Regions from separate parts of the Roseburia hominis A2-183 genome, predicted to be linked through region 4. Evidence: predicted binding sites of a transcription regulator. Region 4 holds the regulator's gene; each other region holds the start of a gene.
The links. Region 4 encodes HrcA, which represses chaperone genes, less so after heat shock. Its sites were predicted from a motif close to TGTTAGCACTCNNNNNNNNNGAGTGCTAACA; they were not measured.

Region 1: a site for HrcA is predicted at 2,288-2,318, ahead of RHOM_RS12510 (Hsp20/alpha crystallin family protein). Genes of this name have one in related genera too.
Region 2: a site for HrcA is predicted at 2,580-2,610, ahead of htpG (molecular chaperone HtpG). Genes of this name have one in related genera too.
Region 3: a site for HrcA is predicted at 1,521-1,551, ahead of clpB (ATP-dependent chaperone ClpB). Genes of this name have one in related genera too.

The regions. Positions count from the first base shown of each region.
Region 1 is NC_015977.1:2,800,394-2,804,330, forward strand. Features, by position in the region: gene RHOM_RS12500 (LysR family transcriptional regulator) at 1-578, shown strand, start outside; gene tnpA (IS200/IS605 family transposase) at 794-1,249, opposite strand; gene RHOM_RS12510 (Hsp20/alpha crystallin family protein) at 1,664-2,128, opposite strand; gene RHOM_RS12515 (MATE family efflux transporter) at 2,396-3,745, opposite strand; gene RHOM_RS12520 (SDR family oxidoreductase) at 3,742-3,937, opposite strand, start outside.
Region 2 is NC_015977.1:1,348,244-1,352,180, forward strand. Features, by position in the region: gene fliB (flagellin lysine-N-methylase) at 1-129, shown strand, start outside; gene htpG (molecular chaperone HtpG) at 362-2,461, opposite strand; gene RHOM_RS06015 (hypothetical protein) at 2,781-3,937, shown strand, end outside.
Region 3 is NC_015977.1:778,687-782,623, forward strand. Features, by position in the region: gene RHOM_RS03520 (ABC transporter permease subunit) at 1-296, shown strand, start outside; gene RHOM_RS03525 (ABC transporter substrate-binding protein) at 452-1,477, shown strand; gene clpB (ATP-dependent chaperone ClpB) at 1,650-3,937, shown strand, end outside.
Region 4 is NC_015977.1:1,083,062-1,086,998, forward strand. Features, by position in the region: gene RHOM_RS04885 (DUF5685 family protein) at 1-499, shown strand, start outside; gene RHOM_RS04890 (J domain-containing protein) at 515-1,153, shown strand; gene hrcA (heat-inducible transcriptional repressor HrcA) at 1,440-2,492, shown strand; gene grpE (nucleotide exchange factor GrpE) at 2,506-3,165, shown strand; gene dnaK (molecular chaperone DnaK) at 3,274-3,937, shown strand, end outside.

The sequences.
Region 1 (3,937 bases), 1.7 Mb from region 4:
ACTTTAACGAATACAATTTCCAGTATCTCCAGCTGCGCACCAAGGAGATCTTAGATTACGTCGCATCGGAATTCTGTGAGATCGGCGTTCTGTTGAAAAACCGTGAGAACCGCGTTCTCGACTGGGAGATGGAGCAGCAGGAACTTGATTTTCATCTGCTGGCAACCATGCGCCCCAAAGTCTATGTTCCCAAGCAGCATCCGCTCGCCGGCAGGACGAAGGTATCGATGGAAGACCTGGCTCCCTATGTCTACAGCCACTATTTTCAGGGAATCGACAGTTCCAGAGACCGCTTCTTCTCCGAGGAGCTTGTGGAGAATACCGTCGCAAAAAAAACAATCACCCTCACGGACGAGATGGCAGATGCCAGCATCGGCATGGAGATGAACACCTATACCATCGGTTCCGGCATGTCCGGTGAAAATCTGCTGGAAAAAGATTACGCCGTCATGAATCTGGACACGCATCAACGGATCGAACTTGGCTGGATCTCCCGCAGGGATCACGAACTAAGTAATTTCGGCAAGCGCTTTCTGGATCTGCTGGCAGAAAAACTCAACTCCATGCAGTTGGATTAGCGAATAGGTAATCTTTGGACACGTTTTTGTGTAATAGGAACGAAGTTTCCTATTACAGTCGCCGCCACCCTTAAAAAGGGTGGCTCGGGACGCTGGGTGTAACCCCTTGGTACCCGACAGCGTCTCAAGGCGCCCTAGACTTTCTCTTCGTTCAAGTCACTATTGCACTTGACGCGTTGCTTATGCCCATGAATGGGCGTTTGTACTACTTCGACTTAACCCTTAAAAGGGTCTTCGTACTCCTTCACACTTAATTTATCTTGCATGATATCGTACTTTTCTTGATCTTGAATATACTTTTTTATTGTCGCTTCATTTAATCCTACGGTGCTGACATAATATCCCTCTGACCAGAAATGTCTGTTTCCAAATTTATATTTGAGATTTGCATGTCTGTCAAAAATCATAAGCGCTGACTTTCCCTTTAAATATCCCATAAAACTCGACACGCTCATCTTTGGCGGAATACTTACTAGCATATGAATATGGTCAGGCATGAGATGCCCTTCAATAATCTCCACGCCCTTATATGCACATAACTGTTTCAGAATATCACGTATATCCTCTTTTAATTGATTATAAATAATTTTTCGTCTATACTTAGGAGTAAATACAATATGGTATTTACACATCCATTTTGTATGGGCGAGATCATTAGACTTATTCGCCATAAAACACCTTTCCTTTCTTGCAATAGTGACTGAACAACTCTATTGTAACGGAAAGGTGTTTTTCTGTATAACGATTTGACTCCACCCGCATAGCAGGTGGGTTTTTGCTTTATGCGTACTTCGTTTCTCTGTTGAGAAACTCGTAAACACGCATTCAGCAGGCTAAAGCCTAATGACGAAAAAGGGACAGGGGCGCACAGCACTTCGTGCTGTGCAGCTCCCTGTCCCTTTTCTCCTGTCATCTGCAGGCGTATCGCTTAGTAAACATGCTTTTTCGACTTGTGGGCTTCTCTCGCTTCCTCGACCGCCTCATGGTCTGCCATATTCACCTTTGCTGCTACTTTTTTTCTTCTTCAACGGATGTTTTGGATTCTTATCTGACATGATCATACGCTTCCTTTCTCTCTGTCATCCTTATCCTTCAATCGCAATGTATTTCTTCTGCTCTACTGCAGGCTTTGCTTCCTTCTTCGGAACAACCAGCGTTAAGATACCGTGCTTGAACTCAGCCTTGATATCCTCCTCGGTTACGCCCTCGCCCACATAGAAGCTCCGGCTGCAGGCACCTGCATAACGCTCTCTGCGGATGTAACGTCCGGATTCTTTCTCCTTCTCGTCCTGATCCAGTCCCTTGGCGGCACTGATGGTCAGATATCCGTCATCCAGCTCTACGGTAATCTCATCCTTCTTGAAGCCCGGAAGATCAACTTCCATCTTGTAGCCATCCTTCATCTCCTGAATATCTGTCTTCATCAGGTTACCGGCTCTTCTGCCGTACAGCTTCTTGTCAACCTTGCGCAAATCTCTGTCATCGAAAAATGGAAAATCATCAAACCAGTCATCAAATAAGTTCTCTCCAAAAATACTAGGTGTTAACATAAGTCATCTCTCCTTTTCTACTTCGTACCTGCCTTCGGCAGATACACTCATGCTGTTTCCTTGTTTCTTTGGAACCGGGATGTTCTGGGAACTCATAGAACTCATTTCCTGTTCTCCTTTTGTTCCTCTCCTTTGTTCTGACTATGTTATAACACCGTTTATTAGCACTGTCAAGTGTTGAGTGCTAATTTTCTGTGAACTTTTTGTGAAATCCTGTAATTGCTTGATTTTACAGCATTTCAAGCGTTGTTATCGTCCAACTACGCATCATTTTCCTTGATTTCCCATGTTTTCTTCCCAAAGTACCGGCATCCGGAAGATCTGCACGACGAGCGGAATTACCATGATAAACCACACGAGCGGCTCCGCCACAATGACACCGGTGTAGCCTAACATCGGCACAAGCGTGGCGGCGATCACGATTTTCCCGACCATCTCAAGCGAACTCGAAATGAGCGGCGTGATATGATCGCCCAGTCCCTGCATGGCGTTTCGGAGCACGCAGATCACCGCCGTCACATAGTAGAACAGCGTGTCGAATTTCAGGTAGTTGGTCGCATTTAAGATCACAACCTCATTCGTGCTTCCCGTCACAAGATATACCAGCCATCTGCCAATCGTGTAGCTCGCCACCGCGGAAAGCGTACACCAGATGCAGGTGTAGAAAATGCCGAGCCGGATGCCTTTTTTGACCCGGTCGATCCTGCCCGCGCCCAGATTCTGTCCGCAGTAGGTCGCCATCGTCTGTCCGAAGACGCTGAACATCGTCATAAAAATCTCGGAAATTTTCCGCGCCGCCGTGTGCGCCACGATGATGTCCTGCCCCAGCTTATTGATCGCCGTCTGGAGTGTCAGCGAGCCGATATTGACCAGCGAGCTCATAAAGCCCATCGACAGCCCCGATCCGAGCATGTTTTTCACCATCGCCGTATCCGCATCCCGGAAATCCTCCTGTGCAAGACGGAGCATTTCATACCGTCTTAGCATGTAGATCCAGCAGATCACAAACGCCAGAATCTGTGCCAGAACCGTGGCGGCGGCAGCTCCGCGCACACCCGCCTTTAACACCAGCACGAACAGAAGATCTCCCGCGATATTTAACGCCACCGACACTGCCAGAATCACGAGCGGCGTGACGGTATCCCCGAGCGCCCGAAGTGCTGCGGCACACGCGTCATAGAGGAATGTCGCAAGAAGTCCCGCTATGATGATAAATATGTAAGGTCCTGCCACCGGAATCAGATGCTCCGGCACATTTAAAAACCGCAGGATCGGCTGTAAAAACACCAGTCCTAGCACCGTCAGCACGACCGAGATCACCGTTCCGAGCACCAGGGAAGCGGCAAACGATTTTTTCACGCCCCGGATATCCTTCGCGCCGAACCGCTGCGCCGTGATGATGGCAAACCCGTTCGCCAGTCCGAGCAAAAAGCCGATGATGAGATTGCTGAGTGTCGTCGTTGCACCGACTGCAGCGAGCGCATCCTCCCCGAGAAAAGAGCCGACAATTCTCGTGTCGGTCACACTGTAGGTCAGCTGCAGCAGATTCCCCAGAAATATCGGCAGTGCAAACGCAAGAATCAGCGTTGACGGTTTTCCTTTTGTAAGATCTTTCATTCGACCGGTCTCTCCTTTTTCGCTACCGGCTTGCGCCGGATTCTGTGATACTGCGGGCGGAGCGTCACCTCCGACACCGCCACGCCCTCTCTCTGCCCCACGATATACGCCACCGCCTCCGCGACGTCCTGCGGCAGAAGATAGCTCTCCGTCTCCTCCCCCACCGTAAAGTCTGCATTGCGATACAATTCC
Region 2 (3,937 bases), 270 kb from region 4:
ATGCGCAGCTGTATGGTAATTCTGTCGCGCATGCTGGGATATGAAGACGAGGATATCTGGGAATACCTGGAGAACAGTTTTGAACGGCTGATCTGGGACTGGGGATATTTTGCCCTTGTTGTCTCGTAAAATGAGATGCCCTGCGTGTCAGGGCATCTCATCAAACGGATGGAGATGATGCTCCTTCAGATAGGAGACAGATGCTGCAAGATCCTCATAGCTGCGCACCTCAATTAACAGTGTGAAAATTGTGTGAAAGAGAAGGGATTTTCCGATAGAAAAAGCAGGACGGGGCGCGAAATTCACCCGCATAGAGTGAATTTCGCGCCCCATCCTGCTGTCTGTGAGAAGACGAATTGATTTATTTGGCAAGAAGCATCATGATCTTGTTGCTGCGCTCCACGAACTTGCTCATGGCATCGACGGACAACGGTTGGTTGGACAGCATTGCCAGGTCATAGAGCTGCTCGCAGAACATCGGAACGTTCTCGGAATCCTTGTGCTCGAAAATGTATTTGACCAGTGCATGGTTCGCGTTTAAGGTTAAGGTCTGGTCTGCGGCGAACATATTCGGGTCCATACCGCCCATGCCGCCCATAGCGTACATCTTCATCATATCCTGCATACGTCTGCCTTCCTCGGAGAGAGTGATGATGGAAGCAAGATTCTCATTCTTTAACTTCTCCACCTTGACGGTCAGCTTGTCGTTGCCAAGTGCCTTTTTAAACAGGTCGGTCAGCGTGTCGGTCTCTTCCTTTAAATCAGCGGCATCGTCTGCATCCTTTAAGGAGTCTGTGACATCCGCATCGATTCGCATGAATTTATAATGCTCGTTGCGTTGCTCTAACTGGGAGATGAAGGAGGTATCGATGTTGTGGTCTAAGATCACAGCGTCCATTCCCTGCTCCTTGAAGAGCTTGATGTACTGTCCCTGCTGTACCTTGTCGGTCACGTAGTAGATGACCTTGCGCTCGTCCTTTTCCTCTTCGGAATCGTCCTTTGCATCAGCATCCTCTGTGACGGAATTGCCGTTCTTGTCAACAACATCGGAAGCAGCATCGGTGTCTTCCTTTTTCTCCTCTTCTTTTACGAGAAGCTCCGGAAGGGTAAGGTACTTGTCATCCAGATTTTTAAAGAGGATATAGTCGTTCATCTTGTCGCAGAACTTGGGGTCTTTTAAGCAGCCGTATTTGATGAACGGACTGATGTCATCCCAGTATTTCTCGTAGGATTCCTTGTCTGTCTTGCACATGCCGATCAGCTTGTCAGCCACTTTCTTCGTGATGTATTCCTCAATCTTCTTGACGAATCCGTCATTCTGCAGAGCGGAGCGGGAGACATTGAGCGGAAGATCCGGACAATCGATCACACCCTTTAAGAGCATCAGAAATTCCGGAATGACTTCCTTGATATTGTCGGCGATAAATACCTGGTTGTTGTATAATTTGATAGTTCCCTCGATGGAATCGTACTCTGTATTGATCTTCGGGAAGTAAAGGATACCCTTTAAGTTGAACGGATAATCCATATTCAAGTGAATCCAGAACAGCGGCTCCTTGTAATCTAAGAATACCTTGCGGTAGAACGCCTTGTATTCCTCGTCGGTGCAGTCGTTCGGGTTCTTAAGCCACAGCGGGTTAGTGTCGTTGAGCGGAACCGGGCGTTTTAAAATCTTTAACTTATCCTTGGCAGGGGAGATCTCGACAGTCTCCTTCTCACCGTTCTCGTTCTCTTTTTCCTCGGTCTTTGCCTCCTCGTGAATCTCCTCCACGACCGTATCGGTATCGCGCTTGTCAGCAGCGTCGATGGTCTCGTATTCCGGCTCGGCATTTGCCTTGCTAAGGTAGATCTCGGTCGGCATGAAAGAGCAGTATTTCTCGATCACTTCGCGTGCACGGTACTCGTTTGCAAATTCGAGACAGTCCTCGTTCAGATGAAGCGTGATCTGTGTACCGATCGTTGTCTTGGTGCCGTCGGTCAGTTCGTAATCGGTACCGCCGTCGCAGGTCCAGTGTACCGGTGTGGCGCCTTCCTTATAAGATAAGGTATCGATCTCAACCTCGTCCGCTACCATGAAAGCGGAGTAGAAGCCCAGTCCGAAATGTCCGATGATCTGATCGTCCGTGGACTTGTCCTTGTACTTCTGAATGAAATCGGTCGCACCGGAAAATGCGATCTGGCAGATGTATTCCTCGACTTCGTCTGCCGTCATACCAAGACCGTTATCGGTAAATGTCAGGGTCTTAGCCTCAGGGTCTACGGTGACGCTGATCTTTGCCTTGAAATCAGCTGGGAGCGTGTACTCGCCCATCATGTCTAACTTTTTTAATTTGGTAATGGCATCACAGCCGTTGCTGATCAACTCACGATAGAAAATGTCGTGGTCGGAATACAGCCATTTCTTGATAATCGGAAACAGGTTATCGCTGTCAATTGAAAGACTTCCATGTTTGTTTGCCATAATAAAACACTCCTTTATCTAAAAATAAAATATGTACGGTAGAACGGAAGACGACAGTAACATCGTCATTCCCTTTTAAATAAGAGTTTATATCCGTCATTCCAAAAAGTCAATACAAAATCAGCACTCTTTTCACATGAGTGCTAACAACATTCCCGGAAGGCTGAAAAACAGGGAAACAGCGGAATTATTAAAAGTTTATAAAGTGAGGGGATGGTTTCTTGAAAAAAAATATTTTTTGCATGCGAGATTTGAAAAACGCCTCATATATGAGTATACTGTTGGTAGAAAGCGATGGATGAGAAGTGAGGTTGCGTCTATGATACTGTTGAGAGCAAATACGGAATTGCACCAGACATTTGAACGCCTGATTGAGGCGATGAAAGTTCCGGTCAAATGGAACGGCATATTTGTAGTGATTGACAATTACATGATTTTACAGGGGGAGGTGCGTTCCCTGTTTTTCCATTTTGACACGCGCAATGTGGCGACGAACATCATCGACATACCGGTAAAAGAGGACGAGATCGGTGAGGTCGGCACGAACATGCGGGTGCAGAATGCCATCAACCTGATTTTATATGCATTCGGAAAATGGGGGACGATCAAGGGCGTCCGCGTAGACAAAAGTTTTGAACAGTTAAATACGCTGTTTACGGACATTATGAAGGAGATGCAGGTCGAACCGGAGTACACGCCGTCCTATCTGCGTTTCTACCGGAGCGGAATGCGGATCACCTATGAGGATGTTATCCAGACGGCGCAGGAAGAGGAGCAGGCACAGCCGGAGGATGAGGAAACGAACGAGGGCGGACTCTGGCACAAGGTCGTCTGGAAACGCGCTCAGGCGGAGTTCGCCCGGGCGGACATCACGGTGAGCGAGCGGAGAAAGAGCCGGATCGGGAATAATTTTTACCTCGTGGGGTATCTCTGCCCGGCATGCTGCGGCAAGCTGCATATGGCGGTCTATCCGGCTGGAAAGGAATTTAAGATCGAGACGGAGGAGGGCGGCGTGCTGCTGGCGAGAGCCGCGACCTGCAATGCCTGCAGGCGGTTTTACACGCCGCGTCCCGGCAGATTGTTCTCGGAGGGCGATATTTACACGCTGGATTTTGCGACGGACGACGCGGCGTATGACGATTATCTGGAGCTTTTGGGGAGAAATGCCGACCGGGTGTCCAACTATCACACGAATGTCTATGCCGACGGAAGACGGCCGGATACGGAGGAGGACGGGGAGGAATCCCTGGAGGATCTCTGCAACGCACTGCCGGAATTGTCGGATCTTGAGGTGAAAAAGCTGTCCGCGCGGATGGAGGAGGGCTTTTATCCGGAAGAATCCGTGGAAAAATACGAGGCAAAAGTGCACAGCCGGGAGAGAGAGCGGCACGACGAGGGACGCTCTTTGCCGCAGCGGGAACAGGCAGCGGAAGAACCGGATAAGCAGTCTGGAACGCGGACACCGAAAGAGACGGC
Region 3 (3,937 bases), 300 kb from region 4:
CGATCGGTGGCATCTGCTACTGCCTGAACACGATGTCGGGAAATGTGCAGCAGGCACTCGGACTTGAGATGGATGCCATTGCTTCCTCCGTTATCGGCGGTACATTATTGACAGGCGGTGTGGGAAATGTCATCGGCTCCTTCTTTGGTGTACTTATCAACGGAACGATTTCCACACTGGTGAAGACGAACGGCAAGCTGCTCAGCTCGTGGTCCAACATTGCGGTGGCTGCGCTGCTCTGCTTCTTCATCGTATTACAGAGTATCTTTGCAAAGATCAAAGAGAAGAGCAAATAAAAACAAGGCTGTCCAGGGGCTGTCCACTTCATGCGGCAGCCTTTTGGCTCCTCTATGGGAAAATACCGTGCTGCGTTAAAAAAGCACCCCGGGCAGGAGGTGCAGCCGGCAGGAGAAAAGGCGGGAGGAATATGAACATATTTCAGAAGAGGACTGTGGGAAAAAAAGGAATCGCGGCGGCGCTGCTTGCCAGCCAGCTGCTCTTTACAGCCGGCTGTGGGAGTGGGGAGCAGAGAGAGACTGCGGGACAGCTGGATACGGAGCAGACGATGCAGCAGGACGGCTATATTGTGGTCGGATATGTGCAGGTCGGCTCGGAATCCGACTGGAGAACCACCAACACACAGTCCTTTAAGGATGTGTTCACGCAGGAAAACGGCTACTATCTGATCTTCGAGGACGGACAGCAGAAGCAGGAGAACCAGGTGAAGGCAATCCGCAATCTGATCCTGCAGGAGGTGGATTATATCGTGCTCGACCCGATCGTGGAGACAGGCTGGGAATCCGTTCTGGAGGAGGCGAAGGAAGCCGGAATCCCGGTGATTCTGTCTGACCGCAGGGCGGAGATGGAGGACGACAGCCTGTATACATGCTGGGTGGGCAGTGACTTCGCGGAGGAGGGCAGGAACGCCGGGCACTGGCTGGAGAATTATCTGGAAAAGCAGGGGCGGAGCGGGGAGACAGTTCATATCGTATCTCTCCAGGGGACGCTGGGCTCCTCTGCACAGATCGGGCGGACAGACGGATTCGCAGAGGTTCTCCAGCAGAATGAAAACTGGGTGATGCTGGAGCGCCAGTCGGGGGATTTCACGCAGGCAAAGGGGCAGGAGGTTATGAAGGAATTTCTCGAAAAATACGAGGATATTGATGTTGTAATCAGCGAGAATGACAATATGACCTTTGGCGCTATCGAGGCGATCCGGGAGGCGGGCAGGACGATTGGCAGTGACGGGGACATTATTATCCTGTCCTTTGATGCGGTAAGGGATGCCCTCAAGGCAATCCAGACCGGGGACATCGCGGCTGATTTTGAATGCAATCCGCTGACAGCCCCGCTTGTGGAGGAGACGATCCGCCGCCTGGAGGCGGGGGAAAGCGTGGAGAAGATCCAGTATGTGGAGGAGACATATTTTGACTGTGAGATGGATCTCTCGGAGCTGTTGGAGAGCAGACCATATTAGGCAGGAAGTCCCTGCTTCTGCTGGCGGTAAAATTATCTGAAAAAATTAGCACTCACCTCTTGACAGTGCTAACAACTGGTGCTATAACATAATTGTAACAGGGAGAACAAAGCAGGCGGCGCATAGATATGTGCCGCCTGTATATCATAGGAAGAGAAAGAGAGGTACGCTTATGAACATTCAGAAATTTACACAAAAGTCAGTGGAAGCCATTAACGATTGCGAGAAGCTTGCCTATGAATATGGAAATCAGGAGATCGAGCAGGAGCATCTTCTGGTTGCACTCATGCGGCAGGAGGATGGACTGATTCCGAAGCTGATTGAGAAGATGGAGATTCAGAAGGAGCACTTCATGGATAACGCCGAGCGGCATCTGGCAGCGCGTGTCAAGGTGTCTGGCGGTCAGGTCTATGTCGGACAGGATTTAAATAAGGTGCTCATTCATGCCGAGGATGAGGCGAAGCAGATGGGGGACGAGTATGTTTCTGTCGAGCATCTGTTCCTGGCGCTGATCAAGTATCCGAATAAGGCATTGAAGGAGATCTTTAAGGAGTACGGCATTACCAGAGAACGGTTTTTGCAGGCGCTCTCGACAGTCCGCGGCAATCAGCGCGTGACATCGGACAATCCGGAAGCAACCTACGACACGCTGGAGAAGTACGGGTATGATATGGTAGCCCGTGCGAGAGACCAGAAGCTGGATCCGGTCATCGGACGTGATGATGAGATCCGGAATGTCGTGCGGATTCTGTCCCGTAAGACGAAAAACAACCCGGTGCTGATCGGTGAGCCGGGTGTCGGCAAGACGGCTGTTGTCGAGGGGCTTGCCCAGCGAATTGTAAAAGGCGATGTGCCGGAGGGCTTAAAGGACAAGAAATTGTTTGCACTGGATATGGGTGCGTTAATCGCAGGTGCAAAATACCGCGGTGAATTCGAGGAGCGGTTAAAGGCAGTGCTTGATGAGGTGAAAAGTTCCGAGGGACAGATTATCCTGTTCATTGATGAGCTTCACACGATCGTGGGTGCGGGCAAGACGGATGGTGCGATGGATGCCGGACAGCTGTTAAAGCCGATGCTTGCGCGTGGTGAACTGCATTGTATCGGTGCGACGACCCTGGATGAGTACCGCGAATACATTGAAAAAGATGCGGCGCTCGAGCGTCGTTTCCAGCCGGTAATGGTGGATGAGCCGACGGTCGAGGATACCATCTCCATTTTGCGTGGATTGAAGGAGCGCTACGAGGTTTTCCATGGAGTTAAGATTACAGATTCTGCGCTGGTATCGGCAGCAGTGCTCTCCAACCGTTATATTTCGGATCGTTTTCTTCCAGATAAAGCGATCGATCTGGTCGATGAGGCGTGCGCGCTGATCAAGACCGAGCTGGATTCCATGCCGACGGAACTGGACGAGTTGAACCGCCGTGTCATGCAGATGGAGATTGAGGAGACAGCGCTGAAAAAGGAGACCGACCGTCTGAGCCAGGAGCGTCTGGCAAATCTGCAGAAAGAACTGGCAGAGCTGCGCGATGAATTCAACACGAAGAAAGCGCAGTGGGAGAATGAGAAAAAGTCGGTAGAAAAAGTACAGAAGCTGCGTGAGGAGATCGAAGCGGTCAAGAATGAGATCAAGATGGCACAGCAGAAGTACGATCTGGAGAAGGCAGCCGAATTGCAGTACGGCAAGCTGCCACAGCTACAGAAGCAGTTGGAGATCGAGGAGGAAGCCGTGAAGAAACGCGACCTTTCCCTGGTGCATGAAAACGTCAGTGAGGAAGAGATTGCGCGGATCATCTCCAGATGGACAGGAATTCCGGTGGCAAAGCTGACGGAGAGCGAGCGTAACAAGACGCTGCATCTCGACGAGGAACTGCACAAACGTGTCATCGGCCAGGATGAGGGCGTCACGAAAGTGACGGAAGCAATCATCCGTTCCAAAGCAGGTATCAAAGACCCGAGTAAGCCGATCGGATCATTCCTGTTCTTAGGACCGACCGGTGTTGGTAAGACAGAGCTTGCAAAGGCGCTTGCAGCAAGTCTCTTCGATGATGAGTCGAATATGGTGCGTCTTGATATGAGTGAGTATATGGAGAAATATTCCGTCTCCCGTCTGATCGGAGCGCCTCCAGGATATGTCGGATACGATGAGGGTGGACAGCTGACCGAGGCAGTGCGCAGAAAGCCGTATTCGGTGGTATTGTTTGATGAGGTGGAGAAGGCACATCCGGATGTGTTCAACGTTCTGTTGCAGGTACTGGACGATGGACGAATCACAGATTCACAGGGACGTACCGTCGATTTTAAGAATACAATCATCATCATGACATCGAACCTTGGATCAGCACATCTGCTTGAGGGCATCGATGCAAACGGGGATATCAATCCGGAGTGCGAAGCGGCAGTTATGGACGAACTGCGCGGACATTTCCGTCCGGAGTTTTTGAACCGTCTGGATGAGATTAT
Region 4 (3,937 bases):
CTATGCGCGCGTGATAGAGAAGTATCCGCGCCAGGTTCACGCAGTGGAAGAGTTCATGCGAAAAACAGACGAGGTGGAGGCAAGAGGCGAGACGAACCTTGATGTGGTGGCAGGTCTGACCGGAGAGATGCTGGGTGAGATTTTCTGCTGGAGAGAGGATGAGTGGCAGGAAGAGCTGCGCACACTTGGCTTTTACATGGGAAAGTTCATCTACATTATGGATGCCTATGAGGATTACGATGAGGATCGCAGGAAAAAGGAGTACAATCCACTCGTCTATGCGATGCGGGAGAGTGCGGATGACATGGATACGCTCTGCCGTCTGCTGCTCACGAGCATGATGTCCGAGTGCGCCAAGTCGTTTGAGCGCCTTCCGATTTTATTACATGCGGATATACTGCGGAATGTGCTGTATTCCGGCGTATGGTCAAAATACGAGTATCTTCAGCTGAAAAAACGCAAGGCGGAAGAGAAGAATAAGAAAAAAGCGCGCAAATAGCGAGGTTACACATATATGACAGATCCATATCAGGTGCTCGGCGTATCGCGGGGAGCCTCAGATGAAGAGATAAAAAAGGCATACAGAGCACTCAGCAGAAAATACCATCCAGATGCGAATGTGAACAATCCGAACAGGGATGAGGCTGAGGAGCATTTTAAGGAAGTACAGCAGGCATATGACCAGATCATGAAGGAGAAGCAGCAGGGCGGTGGATACGGTTATGGCGGCGGCTACAGCAGCAATTCCGGCGGTTACAGTTACGCCGGCAGCCATGGATTCGGTCAGAATGAATCGCCGAAGATGCAGGCGGCTGCAAATTATATTGCAAGCAGACACTATGTGGAGGCGTTGAATGTGCTGAACGGAATTCCGTTTGGGGAACGCCGGGCGCGCTGGTACTATTTCAGCGCGATTGCCAATCAGGGCATGGGCAATAACATCAACGCGATGGAACACGCAAAGCGTGCGGTGGAGATGGAGCCGAGCAATATGGAATACCGGCAGTTTTTACAGCATCTTCAGTATGGCGGCACATGGTATACCAGCATGGGAAGTGACTACGACAGACCGTATGCGAGCGCAGGGAACTGGTGCTTAAGCCTGCTCTGTCTGGATCTCCTCTGCAACTGTTGCTGTTTCCGACCGTTTTAGCGGAAGTTTTCCGCCTGACGGGCGGATATAGATGGAGAGAAATGTGTATTCTATTATAATAGAAGAAAGTGATGCGGGAATCCTCCGGAGGACATGGAACCTTCGGAGGATTTTTTCTATTTATAAACAAACTATAAAATCACAAATAAAACACAACTTTTATGAAAAATCCTGTTGACAAAGAAATAGGTTGGTGCTATCTTAAGTACGTAAGGTGTTAGCACTCCATAGCAACGAGTGCTAATAAGACAAAAGGAACTGCAGGAAAAGCAGCAGGAGACCAGCGATGGACGAGATGGAATTAGATGAACGTAAAGTAAAAATTTTAGATGCGATCATCCGCAATTATCTGGAGACAGGCGAGCCGGTTGGGTCGAGAACCATTTCAAAATATACAGATCTGAATCTGAGTTCTGCGACCATCCGCAATGAGATGGCAGACCTGGAGGAACTGGGTTATATCCTGCAGCCGCATACTTCCGCAGGACGTATTCCTTCCGATAAGGGGTATCGGTTTTATGTAGATCACCTGATGGAAGAGAAGAACCGTGAGGTAGATGACATGAAGAAGTTCGTCATTGAACACACGGAAAAAGTAGATCAGGTTCTTCAGCAGGTGGCAAAGATGCTGGCGGCAAATACCAACTATGCGACGATGGTGTCGGCACCGAGCTACCACCGCAACAAGGTAAAGTTCATACAGCTTTCCAATGTGAATGAAGAACAGATACTGGCAGTGATTGTCACGGAGGGTAATCTGGTCAAGAACAAGATTATTCCAGTATCCGAGCCGATCGACAATGAGACGATGCTGAAGTTAAATATTCTGCTGAACTCGAATCTCAACGGTCTTGCCTTGCAGGATATCAATCTCGGCACGATCGCCAAGTTGAAGGAGCAGGCGGGAATCCACAGCGACATCATCAGTGATGTGCTGGATACCGTGGCAGAGACGATGGGACAGGATGAGGATATCCGGATCTATACGAGCGGGACAACGAACCTGTTCAAATACCCGGAGTTAAGTGATTCCACAGAAAAAGCGAGTGAACTGATCTCCACATTTGAGGAGAAGCAGCAGCTTGCATCACTTGTCACTGAGAACCTGTTGGAAGATAAGAGCACAGGGATTCAGGTTTATATAGGAAATGAAAGCCCGATTCAGACGATGAAGGACTGCAGCGTGGTTACAGCAACCTATGAATTGGGAGAAGGGATTCGCGGAACCATCGGTATTGTAGGACCGAAGCGAATGGATTATGAGAAAGTCATGGATAACCTGAAGGTATTGAAGAATTCTCTCGATGGAATTTTGGACAGACCAAAAGGTGAGACATAGATGGAGGATTGGAATGGCAGAGAAAAAAGAAGAAATGATGGAAGAAGTATTAGAGGATCTTGAAAAAGATGCCGCAGAGAAGCAGGCAGAAGAGGTAAGCGAGGCGGAGGAGACAGAGGCTGAAACAGAAACAGCTGAATCCGGCGAGCAGGCAGAAGAGACAGAGGAATCTGAGGCAGAGGACGGACAGGAAGCACCTGCCGATGAGAAGAAGGGATTCTTTAAGAAAAAGAAAGATAAAAAAGACGAACAGATCGAGGAACTGAATGATAAATTAAAACGTCAGATGGCAGAATTCGACAACTTCCGTAAGCGCACAGAGAAAGAAAAAACACAGATGTACGATATGGGAGCAAAAAGTATCATTGAGAAGATCCTTCCGGTGATTGACAATTTTGAGAGAGGACTGGCAGCAGTACCGGAGGAGCAGCGAGAAGATGCGTTTGTCGTCGGGATGGATAAAGTATACAGACAGATGCTTACCGAGCTTGATGCAAGCGGAGTAAAGCCGATCGAGGCAGTCGGTCAGGAATTTGATCCGAACTTCCACAATGCAGTGATGCAGGTGGAAAGCGAGGAGTACGATTCCGGAGTGGTCGCACAGGAGTTACAGAAGGGTTATATGTATAAGGATTCTGTTGTGCGCCACAGCATGGTTGCAGTGGTATCATAGCAGCCGTTTTATCAGTCAGACGTGCCGGCATCGTAAGATGTCCGCGTTAATATAAATGCAGCAAAAGTAACAAATTTGTTTTTAGAATATGATGAGGAGGAATCTATCATGGGAAAAATTATCGGAATTGATTTAGGAACAACAAACAGCTGTGTAGCAGTGATGGAAGGTGGAAAACCTACCGTTATCGCCAACCAGGAAGGCGCAAGAACAACACCGTCTATCGTAGCATTTACGAAGACCGGTGAGAGACTCGTCGGTGAGCCAGCAAAGCGTCAGGCAGTCACCAACGCAGAGAAGACAATCTCTTCCATTAAGAGACATATGGGAACCGATTACAAGGTAGCAATCGATGACAAACAGTATTCTCCGCAGCAGATTTCCGCAATGATTCTGCAGAAGTTAAAGGCAGATGCGGAAGGATACCTCGGAGAGAAAGTAACAGAAGCAGTCATCACGGTTCCGGCTTACTTCAACGACGCACAGCGTCAGGCAACCAAGGATGCAGGTAAGATCGCAGGACTGGATGTAAAGCGTATCATCAACGAGCCGACAGCAGCAGCACTTGCTTACGGTCTTGACAATGAGAAAGAGCAGAAGATCATGGTATACGATCTCGGCGGTGGTACATTCGATGTATCTATTATCGAGATCGGTGATGGTGTCATCGAGGTACTTTCTACAAACGGTGATACACACCTTGGCGGTGATGACTTCGATAACAGAGTGACACAGTGGATGATCGATGAGTTCAAGAAGGCAGAGGGCGTAG